3 regions of the Arthrobacter sp. KN11-1C genome follow, and region 1 is predicted to be linked to each of the others. Evidence: riboswitches for the same ligand, from Rfam matches in the RefSeq annotation. Region 1 holds a riboswitch; each other region holds the start of a gene.
The links. Region 1 has a riboswitch for thiamine pyrophosphate ahead of thiC (phosphomethylpyrimidine synthase ThiC). Riboswitches for the same ligand answer to the same signal wherever they lie in the genome.
Positions count from the first base shown of each region.

Region 2: it holds a riboswitch for thiamine pyrophosphate, as region 1 does, so the genes downstream of both, thiO (glycine oxidase ThiO) here and thiC (phosphomethylpyrimidine synthase ThiC) in region 1, are expected to answer to the same signal.
Region 3: it holds a riboswitch for thiamine pyrophosphate, as region 1 does, so the genes downstream of both, ACSBOX_RS01685 (ECF transporter S component) here and thiC (phosphomethylpyrimidine synthase ThiC) in region 1, are expected to answer to the same signal.

Region 1 covers NZ_CP197467.1:1,718,006-1,722,902, reverse strand. Annotated here, with positions in the region: gene ACSBOX_RS08040 (VOC family protein) at 1-269, opposite strand, end outside; gene ACSBOX_RS08035 (amidohydrolase family protein) at 348-1,442, opposite strand; TPP riboswitch at 1,536-1,643, shown strand; gene thiC (phosphomethylpyrimidine synthase ThiC) at 1,638-3,467, shown strand; gene ACSBOX_RS08025 (alpha/beta hydrolase) at 3,468-4,217, opposite strand; gene ffh (signal recognition particle protein) at 4,363-4,897, opposite strand, start outside.
Region 2 covers NZ_CP197467.1:1,368,208-1,373,104, forward strand. Annotated here, with positions in the region: gene ACSBOX_RS06455 (RNB domain-containing ribonuclease) at 1-1,287, opposite strand, end outside; gene thiE (thiamine phosphate synthase) at 1,325-2,014, opposite strand; TPP riboswitch at 2,041-2,160, shown strand; gene thiO (glycine oxidase ThiO) at 2,152-3,456, shown strand; gene thiS (sulfur carrier protein ThiS) at 3,453-3,689, shown strand; gene ACSBOX_RS06475 (thiazole synthase) at 3,693-4,499, shown strand; gene ACSBOX_RS06480 (4a-hydroxytetrahydrobiopterin dehydratase) at 4,559-4,891, shown strand.
Region 3 covers NZ_CP197467.1:343,795-348,691, forward strand. Annotated here, with positions in the region: gene mnhG (monovalent cation/H(+) antiporter subunit G) at 1-304, shown strand, start outside; gene ACSBOX_RS01675 (DUF4235 domain-containing protein) at 301-561, opposite strand; gene ACSBOX_RS01680 (NUDIX hydrolase) at 613-1,335, opposite strand; TPP riboswitch at 1,530-1,666, shown strand; gene ACSBOX_RS01685 (ECF transporter S component) at 1,742-2,371, shown strand; gene ACSBOX_RS01690 (ABC transporter ATP-binding protein) at 2,371-3,993, shown strand; gene ACSBOX_RS01695 (energy-coupling factor transporter transmembrane component T family protein) at 3,990-4,796, shown strand; gene ACSBOX_RS01700 (GNAT family N-acetyltransferase) at 4,845-4,897, opposite strand, start outside.

The DNA of each region.
Region 1 (4,897 bases):
AGGGATGACTGGTCCGCGAAGAGCAGAGCCGTGTGGAAGAGTCCGGCCTCTCCGCGACCCGGGATCTGGAGCCCGGAGGCGGGGGCGAGGTGCACCAACGGCTTGCCGAGCCGGCCGAAGTAGAGCCCGCCGTCCTGCTCGGCGACGACCTCCAGGCCGAGCGCCCGCTCGTAGTAGTCGCCCATGAGCTTCATGTCCCCCACTTTGAGCATGACGGTGCCCATGGTGAGTTCTGCAGGAAGGAGATCCTGGCTGGATGTGGTGGTCATGTGAAACTCCCGGCTTTTTGTGGCGCCGCCCTTCGGCAACCTCTATATATCTAAATTACTTGAAGCTTCAATTTATTCCTAATGCCCGGCACGTCGGGAAAGGTGCCCCCTCAACACGGTGCACTGCGGTTTCAACACCACCTCAAGGGACGCGCGGGGATCGTTTGCGTAGAGCACGACGTCGGCACTGGCGCCTTCGCTGATGGCGTCGGCCCCCAGCCACTCGCGGGCGGACCAGCAGGCGGCGTCGAGCGCGGCGGCCGGCGGCAGGCCGGCCCGGTGCAGTTCCAGGATCTCCTCGCCGATCCGGCCGTGCTTGATGACGCTGCCGGCGTCCGTCCCGGCGTATACCCGCACCCCGGCGTCGAACGCCTCGAGGATCCGCTCATGCCGACGCTCCCAGAGCGCGATCATGTGGGCGGCGTAACGGGGGAACTTCGCTTCCGCCTGTTTCGCGATGTCCGGGAACGTCGCAATGTTGATGAGGGTGGGGACGATCGGTACGCCTTGGTCCAGCAGCCGGGGAATGTGGTGCGGCAACAATCCGGTGGCGTGCTCGATGCAGTCGATGCCGGCGTCGAGCATGTCGTCGATGGTCCCTTCGGCGAAGCAATGGGCGGTCACCCGGGCCCCCTCGTCGTGCGCCGCCGCGACAGCGTCCTTGACGACGGCCGCCGGAAAGGACGGGCCGAGATCCCCGGCGGAGCGGTCGATCCAGTCCCCGACGATCTTGACCCAGCCGTCCCCGGACCGTGCCTGCTTGCGCACCGCTTCCACCAGATCCTCCGGCTCGACTTCTTCGGCCAGCCCGGGGATGTAACGGCGTTGCCTCGCGATATGCCTGCCCGCGCGGATGATTCTGGGCATGTCCGTGCGGCGCTGCAGCCAGCGCGTGTCGCTCGCGGAACCGGCGTCGCGGATCAAGAGAGTCCCGGCCTTCCTGTCCGCCGTCGCCTGCAAGCGGGCAGTCTCCTCGTCGACAGCTCCGCCCTTGCCCAAGCCAACATGGCAATGCGCGTCGACCAAGCCGGGCAGCACCCATCCATCCAGCACTACGTCCGGTTTCGCGAGGGGGCGGACAAAGGTCATCCGTCCGTCGACCGACCAGAGACCTCGCAGTTCCTCCTCCGGCCCGGTGAGGACAGCGCCGCTGAATTCGATGATTTCCGCCATGAATCCACCCTAGACTCAGGCGCCGTCGCCGGGGCAGTCACATCTGTCCTCGGTCACATCTGTCTCGAGGACTCCCGGCTGTGGTAGCTTCATCTACGACCACACGGGGGCCCTTGCAAGGGCTGAGATCGGGCTGACGCAGCCTGCGACCGTTGAACCTGTCCGGGTAATGCCGGCGAAGGAAGTGAGTACTCCTTGAGCACCAAAGAAACACAGCTGAGCCCTGCCCAAAACGAATCGGCGCAGGAGGTGACACAGTCGCTCAAGTCGCATTCCCTCGCGTTCCTGGAGGACACAGCGACGGGAATCCGTGTCCCGGTCACGGAAATAGCCCTGGAACCATCTCCCAACGGCGAGGCCAACGCCCCCTTCCGGGTGTACCGCACGGCAGGGCCGGGGAGTAATCCCGTAGTGGGCCTCGAACCGTTCCGGAGCGAGTGGATCGAAGCACGTGGCGACACCGAGGCTTACAGCGGCCGCGAACGGAACCTGCTCGACGACGGCAAATCGGCCGTGCGCCGCGGAGCCGCCTCCGCGGAGTGGAAGGGCGCACAGCCGGTGCCCCGCCGCGCCGTCGACGGCAAGACCGTGACGCAGATGCATTACGCCAAACAGGGCATCGTCACGCCCGAAATGCAATTCGTGGCACTTCGCGAGAACTGCGATGTGGAACTGGTCCGCAGCGAAGTCGCCGCCGGCCGGGCCATCATCCCCAACAACATCAACCACCCCGAATCCGAACCGATGATCATCGGCAAGGCGTTCCTGGTGAAGATCAATGCCAACATCGGCAATTCGGCCGTCACCAGCTCCATCGCTGAAGAAGTGGACAAGTTGCAGTGGGCCACGCAATGGGGCGCCGACACCGTCATGGACCTGTCCACGGGTGACGACATCCACACCACCCGCGAATGGATCATCCGCAACTCCCCCGTACCGATCGGCACCGTGCCGATTTACCAGGCCCTCGAGAAGGTCAACGGAGAAGCCAACAAACTCAGCTGGGAGATCTTCCGCGACACCGTCATTGAACAATGCGAGCAGGGCGTGGACTACATGACCATCCACGCCGGCGTGTTGCTGCGGTACGTGCCGCTCACCGCGAACCGCGTGACGGGCATCGTTTCCCGCGGCGGCTCCATCATGGCGGGCTGGTGCCTGGCGCACCACGAGGAAAACTTCCTCTACACGCATTTCGACGAACTCTGCGAAATCTTCGCCAAGTACGACGTCGCGTTCTCGCTGGGTGATGGACTGCGCCCGGGAGCGACGGCGGACGCCAACGATGCCGCACAGTTCGCCGAGCTCGACACCTTGGCCGAGCTGACGAAGCGGGCATGGGAATTCGACGTCCAGGTCATGGTGGAGGGCCCCGGCCACATTCCGTTCCACTTGGTGCGGGAGAACGTGGAGCGTCAGCAGGAGCTGTGCGACGGCGCCCCGTTCTACACCCTGGGACCCTTGGTCACCGACGTCGCTCCGGGCTACGACCACATCACCTCAGCCATCGGCGCCACGGAAATCGCACGCTACGGAACCGCGATGCTCTGCTATGTCACCCCGAAGGAACACTTGGGCCTGCCAAACAAGGACGACGTCAAGACCGGTGTGATCACCTACAAGATCGCCGCCCACGCCGCGGACCTCGCCAAGGGACACCCGGGCGCCCACGAGCGCGACGATGCCCTCTCCAAGGCCCGCTTCGAGTTCCGCTGGCGTGACCAGTTCGCCTTGTCGTTGGATCCGGTCACGGCGGAAGCGTTCCATGACGAGACGCTCCCGGCCGAACCGGCCAAGACGGCACACTTCTGTTCGATGTGCGGACCGAAATTCTGCTCCATGCGGATCAGCCAGGACATCCGCGACGAGTACGGCTCCGCGGATTCCCAAGCGGCCATCGCGGAAATGTTTAGCGGGATGCGCGAAAAGAGCGCTGAGTTCCTGGCATCGGGCGGCAAGGTCTATTTGCCCGAGCTTGAAGTTCCCGGAGGAAACCGCGGCGCGAATTCAGGAAGCCTGAACTGATCAGGACGCTTGGACTGATCCTGCGCGGCTGACGTCCGCGATGAAGGAGCGGATGATCCGGTCTCCTTCAACGGAGTCATGAGGCCGGTGTCCTCCAGCCGCAACGCGGCGGAGGGCGCCGGTTTCCTGCAGGTAGCCGGCGATCTCTTCGTACAGGGGCTCCCAACCACCGGTCAGGACAAGCGTGGGGACTCCAGGCACGATGTGCAGGGGCGCTTCCCACGGCGGAGCCTGGAGCCGCAGCCGCCGGGCGGTCCGGCGGGCCTCGGGGGTGCTGAGGACCGCCGCCTCGGAGGAAAACGCGCGGCGGACAAATTCGCGCTGGTAATCGTCATCGCTGAGTTCGTGCCGGACCCGGAACAACGGCTCCATGAGTGCCCGGTAAGCCGCAGTGGCGGGCAATTCGGCCGTCAATGAAAGACAAGCCGGCTCCACCAAGACGAGGGACCGGACCAGGTCCGGCCGTTCCACCGCGGCCAACATGGCGGAAATCGCGCCTTGGGAATGCGCTACGACATGGCCGCCACGCGAAGGGCCCGGGGTTGACGCGGCTTCCCGCGCTCCGAGACACTCCAAGATGATGTCCACATCGGTGGCAACATCGGATTCCAAAGGCTCGGCCTGCGCATCGAAGCCGTGGCGTTTCAGGAAGAGCGCATCGTACTGCAGCGCCATGCCGTGTTGCTTCGGCCAGGCGGCAGCGCCGAATGTGCCTGCTCCATGGACGAACACAACGCGCTGCTTTTGCATCCACCCAGCCTATGGCACGGGACGGACAACCCAACTCATCCCCGCCGCAAGCGAACCCCGGCGGCGTGGTGCCCAACTGACTAGCAGTTGTTGTCGTTCTGAGCCCTCAAAACGACACCTACTGCGAGCTAGTTGGGTGGGACGGCTACTTGCCGAGGAACTTGTCGAAGCCCTTCGGCAGGTTGAGCTGCGAGGGGTCGAAGTCGCCGGATGGCTGGCCGAATGCCGCGCCGGTGCGAACAGCGTTAGCCCGCTTGTTCTCGGCGTCGCGCAATTCCTGGGCAGCCTTGGCGGGGTTTCCGGAACGGGCCTTCTTTTTGGGCGCGTTCTTGCTCGCCTTGCGGGAACCGCCACCGAGGCCGGGCATGCCGGGCATCCCTGGCATGCCGCCGCCCTGGGCCAGCTTCTTCATCATCTTCTGGGCCTGCGCGAAACGCTCCAGGAGGCCGTTGACCTCGGAGACGTGCACACCGGAACCACGGGCGATGCGGGCGCGGCGGGAACCGTTGATGATTTTCGGAGCCAAACGCTCGTGCGGGGTCATGGAGCGGACAATCGCCTCCACGCGATCGATTTCCCGCTCGTCGAACTGCTCCAACTGCTGGCGGATGTTCTGCGCACCCGGCATCATCATGAGCATCTTCTTCATGGAGCCCATGTTGCGGATCTGTTGCATCTGG
Region 2 (4,897 bases), 350 kb from region 1:
CGATCCGGAAATCACCACGGCGTCGAATTCCTGTCCGATGTGGTTGACCAGGAGCGCTGCCTCCACCGTGTCCAAGGCCAAGTGCTCCATCTTCGCGGCCAGCTGGTCGGATGACGCCATGATCTCGGGCAGGCTCGGCAAAGCATCCCGGGCCCATGCTGGTATCTCGGTTCCATTGCTGAGCGCTTCGCAGATGACCAGGACAAACCGATCGACCAGCCGGCGCAACGGCGCGGTGGTGTGGGCATACGGTGCGCCGATGGCGGACTGCATCACGCTGTCCGGGACCTCGCCGTCGAAAGGCGTGTAGCCGGCACCACGGAAAAGCAGCCCCGCCGAATGGAGGATGGCCAGTTGCCGGGGGTCCTTGGCGTCGAGGCTCCGCAGGTACTCGCCATAGCTGGTCCCCTCGGTCCAGGGTTTGCCAAGTGCCCCGGTTTGCCGTTTGAAATGGAGCAACGAACGCTCGTCGGGGGCGGGCATGGTCCGCAGGATTCCTACTTTGCCGTCGAGCATCAGCTGGGCGGCTGCCATCCCGGTCATGAGCGAAATCTGGGCGTTCCAGTCCTCCACCGGCAGCGAGGGCGCTGCGACGATCCTGTACCCCTCGCCGTCGGGCAGCTGCACGATTTCCTGCTCAGGCATGTTCAGGCTGGCTCCGCCGCGGCGGCGTTCGAGTTCCACCCGTTTGAGCCCGACCTCCTTGAGGAGCTGGAGGACGGGATCGGCCGCGCCGGAATCGATCTCCGCCTGCACGCCCTTGTAGTTGAGCTTGGCGCGGCTGCGTACGCTTGCCCGACGCACGGAGACGGTACGGAACTCCGCTTCGGCGTCGAGTTCGAAGTCCCACACGAACGCGCCGCACGTCTGCCCGGCCAACAGGCTTCCGGCGTGTTCGCTGATGATCTCGGGGTGCAGCGGTATGCGGCCGTCCGGGGCATAGAACGTTTGACCGCGGTGGCGGGTTTCGGCGTCGAGCGCGCCTCCCGGGGGCACGAAGGAGGGCACATCGGAGATGGCGTAGAGGACCCTGTAACCATCGCCGGAGCGGTCTATGAAGAGCGCCTGGTCGAGATCCGTGGAAGAGGCCGGGTCGATCGTGATGAACGGAACGTCGGTGAGGTCCTGCACCGGCAGGGTGTGTCCGGAAACCGCCGCTTCGGCGTCGCGCAGCGCTTCAGCGGGATAGCCTGCAGGCAGCTCGAGTTCAGTCCGAAGCGCAGCCAGTGCTTCCGCAAGCTGGTTCGACGTTTCACTGACATTCGGGGCTATCCGCTGATGTGACACGAAAGTCAGGGTAACTCCAAAATCTTTCGGCGTCTCGCTAGGCCGCCGCGGCGTCGAGGGCGGCCAGGAGTGCCTGGGCTGCCGCCGTCGGATCCTCTGCCTCGGTGATGGCGCGGACCACCACGATGCGGCTTGCCCCGGCCTCCACCACCTCTTCGACGTTGCCCAGATCGATGCCCCCGATCGCGAACCAGGGGAGCACCACGCCGCCGACTGTCTCGGCGTCTGCCTGCTTCACCGCGTTGGCGGCATACTTCACCAAATCGAGCCCGACGGCGGAGCGTCCCGGCTTGGTGGGAGTGGCCCACACTGGCCCGACGCAGAAGTAGTCCAGTCCGCTGCGGCCGGGAGACGCGGCGATGGCTGCGTCAATCTGTTCCGGAGTGTGCGTGGAGAGGCCGATGATGGCGGGGTCGTGGAGCAGCTTCCGGGCCGAGCGCAGCGGGATGTCCTTTTGGCCGATATGGAACACCGGTGCGCCGGAGAGGGAAGCTATGTCCGCGCGGTCGTTGACTGCCCAGAGACGGCCGTGACGGTGCGCGACGGCCTGCAGGATCTCCAGGAGTTCCAGTTCCTCGGCGGCTTCGATGGTCTTGTCACGCAGCTGGATGATGTCCACGCCGCCCTCGAACGCGGCATCGACGAATTGCTCAAAATCACCCTGTTGCTTGCGGGCGTCGGTGCAGAGGTACAGGCGGGCGGTGGTGTGGACATCGTGCTGGGTCATGGAAACAGAGTAGTTCCTCTAAACTGGGCTGGTACCGCGGGAGCCGCGGCGGCGGTCACAATCGCCGCGCGGCTGAGAGGGCTTCAGCGCCGACCGCTTGACCTGATCCGGCTAGTACCGGCGTAGGGAAGGACTCCATGGAAAAAGCAAACACCCGGAACGGGCCCCTGCACGCGGATGTGGCGGTGATCGGGGGCGGCGTCATCGGCCTGGGCATCGCGTGGGAAGCCCGCAGCTCCGGCCGCTCGGTTGCCCTGATCGATCCCGCACCGGCGAGCGGTGCCACCTTTGCGGCGGCCGGCATGTTGGCGCCCGTCAGTGAACTCCACTACCAGGAAGAGGACCTCCTGGAGCTCATGCTCGAATCCTCGGCGCTGTGGCCGGACTTCGAACGCAATGTGACCGCCTCCAGTGCCGGACGCGGCACGGGTTACCGCACGACGCCGACCCTCGCCGTCGGTGCGGACGCCGCGGACCGCCGGGCGCTCGCCGACCTTCGTGACGTCCAGCTCGCCCATGGCCTGGTGGTGGAATCCGTCCCGTTGCGCGAGGCGCGGGAGCGCGAGCCGCTCTTGAGCCCGCAGATTTCCTGTGCTTTCGATATCCCGGGCGATCACCAAGTGGATCCGCGCCGGCTCTCGGCCGCGATTCTCGGTGCCTTGGCAGACCACCAGCCCGGCGATTCGAGCTGGATCGCGGGGGCCGGGGACGGGTTTGCGGTCCACGACACAGCGGCGGGCCTCCTATGGGAGGAAGGGCGCGTCGTCGGGGCGGTGCTCGGTTCGGGCGCCAAAATCCTCGCAGCCGAAACAGTGGTGGCCAACGGACTGGATGCTGCCCGCTTGAACGGCCTGCCGGATGGATTGTCGCTGCCACTGCGTCCCGTGTACGGCGACATACTGAGGCTGCGCGTCCCGGAGCACCTGCAACCCCTTGTCACCGCCACCGTCCGTGGGATGGTGCGCGGAGTGCCCGTGTATATCGTTCCCCGCGGCGACGGGACCGTGGTGATCGGCGCAACGCAACGCGAAGACGGTTTGTCGGCGTCCGGGGGAGGATCCAACCCGGTGTCAGCCGGCGGCGTGTACCAATTGCTCCGCGACGCCCAGGTACTGGTTCCGGCTGTTGCCGAACTGGAACTCCTCGAGGCGACCGCCCGTGCCCGCCCCGGCACACCGGACAACGCACCGCTGCTGGGCCGCGTCGAAGGTCGCGAAGGAACCGTGCCGGGCCTCATCGTGGCCAGCGGCTTTTTCCGGCACGGCGTGCTCCTCACCCCGGCAGCGGCGAAAATCTGCGTCGGACTCATGGATGGCAACGCCGATCCGCGGTGGAACAAATTCCGCCCGGACCGCTTCTCCCGCCCGCTCTCAGCAGCGAGGGCATCCACAGGCGGCCCCTCGGCCGACACCCCAAATCCCCTTCCGAAGGACCACGCATGAACATCAAATTGAACGGCACAGACCACACGCTGGGCGACGGCGCGTCCGTGACCACACTCGTCAGCCACATCACCGGACGGCTTGTGGACCCCAGCGGCCAGGCGGCCGACGGACGCAAGATCGGAGTCGCCGTCGCACGCAATTCCGAAGTGGTGCCGCGCAGCCAATGGGCTGCCACCGCGCTCGCAGAGGGCGACGAACTCGAAATCGTTACCGCAGTACAGGGAGGCTGAACCATGACCGCATCAAGCACGCAAGCAGCAAGCACCCGGACAGACGCCCTGGTGATCGACGGGGTTGAGTTCGGCTCGCGCCTCATCATGGGGACCGGCGGAGCCCCGAGCCTGGACGGCCTGGGCGCGGCCTTGCTGGCCTCCGGCACGGAACTCACCACCGTTGCCATGCGGAGGTACTCACCGACGGAAACAGGTTCGCTGTTCCAGTTGCTCGTGGACCACGGTATCCGGGTCCTGCCCAACACGGCCGGTTGTTTTACCGCCAAGGATGCTGTCATGACAGCTGAACTTGCCCGGGAGGCCTTGGAAACGGATTGGGTCAAGCTCGAGGTCATCGCCGACGAGCAGACGCTGCTGCCCGACGCCGTGGAATTGGTGGATGCAACGGAGAAACTCGTGGACCGCGGCTTCAAGGTCTTCGCCTACACCAACGACGACCCCGTGCTGGCGCTCCGACTGGAAAACCTCGGAGCAACAGCGGTGATGCCCTTGGGCGCGCCTATCGGCACCGGCTTGGGCATCCTGAATCCCCACAACATCGAGTTGATTGTGTCCCGCGCTTCGGTGCCGGTAGTGCTCGACGCCGGCATCGGCACTGCGTCCGACGCCGCCCTGGCGATGGAGCTCGGTTGCGACGCCGTGCTGCTCGCCACGGCGGTGACCCGTGCGCAGAACCCGGTGCAGATGGGCGAGGCCTTCAAACACGCGGTCATCGCCGGTAGGCTGGCGAAGCAGGCGGGCCGGATCCCGCGCCGGGAACATGCGCTGGCGTCCTCGGCCATGGAGGGCCGGGCAGAGTTCCTCTAGCGGGTTTCTGCCGGCCATTGGCGGATTCCTGTGAATCCAGTGTCAGCGAAGGAGCTCCCATGGCCGGCAAGGATGACATCCTCACCAAGTCCGCGATCGACGATGCCTTGGCGGAATTGCCGGACTGGCGGTACCGCCTGGGCGGCCTCGTCACGGTCTATAAATGCCCGACGTCGGCTGCCGCACTCAAGCTGATTGCCGCCGTCGGGCGCATCGCCGAGCAGCAGAACCACCACCCGGACCTTGACTGGCGGTACAACCGGGTGTCCATCCGCTACACCTCCCACGACGCCGGGAGCGAGGTGACGCAACGCGACGTCCGGGCAGCTCAGAGCGTCAGCGGAGCAGCCAAGGAAGCCGGGGCGGTTGCCAAACCTGAAGCTCTACCCTGAGCCACA
Region 3 (4,897 bases), 1.4 Mb from region 1:
GTGGCCGATCCTGGCGGTCGCCTGGATCTTCCAATTGCTGACCGTGCCCGTGTCCGCACACATGGTGGGCCGCGCAGGCTACCGGACCAAGCACCTCCACCCCGAGCTGCTGAGCATAGACGAACTCGAGGCCGTGGTATTGCGGGCTGCCGGTCAACGTGCAGCGGAGAAAGCCCAGGAAGCCGCTTCGGAAGTGCCCCGCACCGGGAGCACGCGCGACGGCGGGAGCGTCCGGGATGGCGGCAACGCCCGCGACGCCCGGGATAGCGGGGGCGCGGGCGCTAACGGCGGACCGTCCGCCTAGACGACGTCCTGCGTCTTTTCGAAGTGCGAGATGGCGCGCTTCGTACCCCGGCCCGCGACAACCTGGATGACGGCGCTGACAGCGGCGGAAATCAGGGCGAAGGTCAGGGCGGAACGCAGGCTCGCTTCCATGTCGTCGTTGCCCTTGGGTGGCTTGTTGCCCGTGGTTTTTTCCCACAGGGCGTTGACGAGCTTGGTGCCAGCAAAGCCTGCGCCGATGCTCACGCCGGTGCCGAGCAGTTTGAAGAAGAAGTTCATTCCGGGACTCCTTGCGGGAGGAAACAGGACCGTCCCCAGCCTAACCCCACTTCAGGGCAGTTCCGGAGCATCGGATGGCGCCTGGTGCCTCAGCCGGAAGAACTCCTGCAGGGCCCCCGGGTTTGGACGCACGGGAACGATGTCACGGCTCTCGGCCAGCACAGCTTCCATCGTGCCGAGGGCGAGGAGCTCATCCAGCAGCACCAAGGTGGGCGGCATGAGCTTGAGTGTTCCGGCGGCTTCGGCATCAAGGATTGCGCGGACCGGCATCCACAGGGAGGATGACGCTTCCGTGGTCTGGTGCCTTGGCTCGGCACCGGAAACCGGGCAGGCAAGGTAGAAGTAGGTGTCGAAGCGCTTGGGCTGGTCTGCCGGGGTGACCCAGTTGGCCCACGGACGGAGGGTGGCAGCGTCGAGTTTCAGCCCGGCCTCTTCGAAAACCTCGCGCTGTGCGGCCGCCAGTACGCGGCCGGCGTTCAACGGGGCGGAAGAGGGCTCGGCGGCGATGCTGCTCCGGTGCCATGCGGCGGCGTGCCGCTCGACGACGTCGTCCGCGAAGTCCCAGCCGGAGCTGTCCGCCTGGTCCACCCGGCCGCCGGGGAAAACGACCATTCCGGCGGCGAAGTCCATCGTGCTCACCCGGTGCTGGACGAACACTTCCAAAGCGCGCGCCGCATCTTCGGAGCCCTCCGGAACCGCGGCGTCGCGGACCAGGATCACGCTCGCGGCGAGTCTCGGTTCGGCCGTGCTGTTCGTTTCGTCAATCCCTGCCAAGACCGCTCCTTTGCCTGCGCTTCTGCGTCACATTCTGCTGGATCATTCTCCCAGTTTCTGTGGCCGCCCGCGCCATTCCGGGCCCGACTGCGCCCACCCGGCGAATGATCGAGCAGAATCCGTCGGTTCGCGTCTTTGTCCAGGCTTCGAAACCCTGCCAAGGTGTAAACTGAACCACGCCCAAAAGGGTGGATTGATAACGACAGGGGAGCGCCGCCGTCGGGCTCGCAGCAATGCGGCACGGAGGACGGGCGCTGAGAGTGCGGACAGCCGCAGACCCTCGAACCTGATCCGGCTAGTACCGGCGCAAGGGAGTCGAGTTCTCATAGTGTCCGGAACCGGCGCGGCGGAAGCCGCTCGCAGGCAACCGGGAACACTTTCCCCTCCTGTTCCTCAGGAGGACAAAATGACTGGTATTTCTGCAAGGACGGGCCTCACCAAGCCTGCCTACAATTGGCGCGTCGTGGACATTGTCGTGGCGGCGCTGATCTCCATCGCCGGTGGCGTGATCTTCTGGGCATGGGACCAGATGGCTCTCGTCGTCACCCCAGCGACCGCCGGTTACCCTCCGTTGGGCGGCCTGATCGCCGGCGGTTGGATGATTCCGGCAGTGCTGGGCATGCTCATCGTCCGCAAGCCCGGTGCGGCAATTTTCTGCGAAATTGTGGCCGCCACCAGCGAGCTCATCATGGGTAACCAGTACGGCACCACGGTGCTGATCTCGGGTCTGCTCCAGGGCCTTGGCGCGGAACTCATCTTCCTGGCCTTCATGTACAAGAAGTTCAACCTGCCGGTGTCCCTGCTGGCCGGTGCCGGCGCGGGCCTGTTCTGCGGCCTGAACGACTCCTTCCTGCCGTGGGGCTGGAACATCGCCTACGAACCGGTCGACAAGCTCGCGTACATCGTGTTCTGCACGATCTCCGGGGCCGTCATTGCCGGAGGCCTGTCCTGGATCGCTACCCGTGGCCTGGCAAGGACCGGCGTCCTGAGCGCGTTCGCGTCCCGCAAGGCCGCCTCGGAGCCCGTCTTTTCCTGATGCCCAGTCCTGATTCCGGCACCTCTGCCGTGGTGCGACCCGCCGCCATTTCCGCGCAAGGCTGGGGCTGGCGCCACGCTGGCCGCACCACGCAGGCCATCCACGCCCTGGACCTGGACATCCGTCCGGGAGAGCGCGTGCTGCTGCTCGGCCCCTCGGGCGCGGGCAAGTCGACGCTCCTGCATGCCCTGGCAGGCGTGCTGGGCGAGGAAGGGGACGACGCCGACGAGACCGGCTCGTTGCTCGTGGACGGTGTTTCGCCAAAGGCCCAGCGCGGCCGTGCCGGACTCATGCAGCAGGACCCGGAAACCCAGGTGGTGCTCTCCCGGTTGGGCGACGACGTCGCGTTCGGTGCCGAGAACCTTTGCGTGCCCCGGGAGGAGATTTGGAAGCGCGTCGGTGAAGCGCTCGACGACGTCGGGCTGCGGCGTAGTGCCGGTGGCAGTGCCAGCGGCAACTTTGCGCTCGACCACCCGACGTCGGCCCTCTCGGGCGGGCAGAAACAGCGCCTTGCGTTGGCCGGTATCCTGGCGATGCGGCCGGGCCTGATCCTTCTGGACGAGCCGACCGCCAACCTCGACCCCGCGGGCGTGCTGGAGGTCCGCGACGCCGTGGGCCGCTGCCTCGACAAGACCGGCGCCACGTTGGTGGTGGTGGAGCACCGGGTCTCCGTCTGGAAAGACCTCGTGGACCGGATCGTGGTGCTCCAGCCGGGCAGTTCCTCCTCCACGGAAGGCTCGACGCCGGCGGTTCTCCTGGACGGCGATCCGGAGACGGTGTTGGTCCAAGCAAGGGACATGCTCATTGCTGCGGGCGTCTGGGTCCCCGGGTACGTCCCGGCCACCCGGCCACGTTCGGGAACTGCGGCCGGTTCCGGGGGCAGCTCCGGGGCACGGAACGCCGGCGAGTTGCTCCTCGCCACCCGGGAGCTCGCGGTGTCCCGTGAGCGGTCGCGGCGCCGGGGTTTCACGACGATCCCGCCGCTTCCCGTGCAGTCCGGTCTCGACGCCGAGGTGCGCGCCGGGCAGGCACTGACCGTCACAGGCCCCAATGGCGCCGGAAAATCCACCTTCGCTTTGACCCTCGCGGGGCTACTGGCGCCGGTGTCCGGCACGGTGGTTGCCGCCGTCGGGCTCAGCGACGGCGCCGGCACGGACCCGTTCAAGTGGAAGGCCCAGCAGTTGATCTCGCGCATCGGGACGGTCTTCCAGGAGCCCGAGCACCAATTTGTCACCGGCCGCGTGCTCGACGAGCTCATGTTCGGCCCCAATCACCTTGGCCATGGCGAGGAGCGCGTAGACGAATTGCTGGAGCGGCTCCGCCTGCGGCATCTGGTGGACGCCAATCCGTACACGCTCTCCGGGGGCGAGAAGCGGCGGCTATCCGTGGCCACGGTGCTAGCCGCCCACCCCCGCGTCCTGGTGCTGGACGAACCCACCTTTGGCCAGGACGCGAACACGTGGGCCGAGCTTGCCTCGTTCCTGTCCGAACTGCTCGACGCAGGAACCTCCGTGGTGTCCGTGACCCACGACCAGGAATTCAGCTCCGTCCTGGGTGGCACCGAGATGCGGCTCGAGCCTGCTTTCCAAGGCGGGGCCCGGCAGGAAGCAGGTGCGGCATGAGGGAAGCCCTGACCCTGCGCGGCAACAATGCCCTCCTGACACGCGCCAATCCGTTGGCCAAGTTTGTGTCGGTCTTCCTGATTACCCTGGTGCTGGCGTTGTCCATCGACCTGGTGTCGGCTTCGACGGCGCTCCTGGGCGAACTGGCGTTGTTCCCGCTCGCAGGCCTTACCGTGCGCTTGCTCTGGCAGCGCGGGTGGCCCCTGATCATCGCGGCGGTGCTGGGCGGCTGGAGCACGGCGATCCTGTCGGCTGGCAGCGGCAGGACACTGCTCGACGTCGGGATCTGGTCAATTAGCGAAGGCTCGCTCCAGCTGGGCGTCGGCTTCATGCTGCGCGGCCTTGCCATAGCGCTTCCGGCCATCCTCCTGATGAGTTGCACCGACCCCACCGATCTTGCCGATGCGCTGGCGCAGAAGGCGAAACTGCCGCACCGTTTTGTCCTGGGTACCTTGGCCGCGCTGCGGCTCGTGGGGCTCATGGCGGAGGAGTGGCAGACCATCGGCATGGCCCGGCGCGCGCGAGGTGTCGGCTCGCACGGGAGCCCGCCGCAACGGGTCAAGGCCATGCTCGGCCAAAGCTTCGGGCTGCTGGTCCAGGCGATCCGCCGGGCGTCCCGCTTGGCCGTGACCATGGAGGCGCGGGGCTTCGGCGGCGGACAGCGGACGTGGGCGCGCGAATCAAGCTACAGCCGCCTGGACGTCTGGGTTCTGGCCGGCGGGGTGGTCATCGCAGCCGCAGCCGTGCTCGCGGCCCAATGGGCAGGGACGTGGCACTTCGTTTGGCTGAAGCAGCCCAACTGACTAACAGTTGTTGTCGTTATGGCGCCTCATAACGACAACAACTGCGAGTTACTTGGGTCTTGCCGCCCGCATGAGGATGCCGACGCCGCCGTCGAACGTTG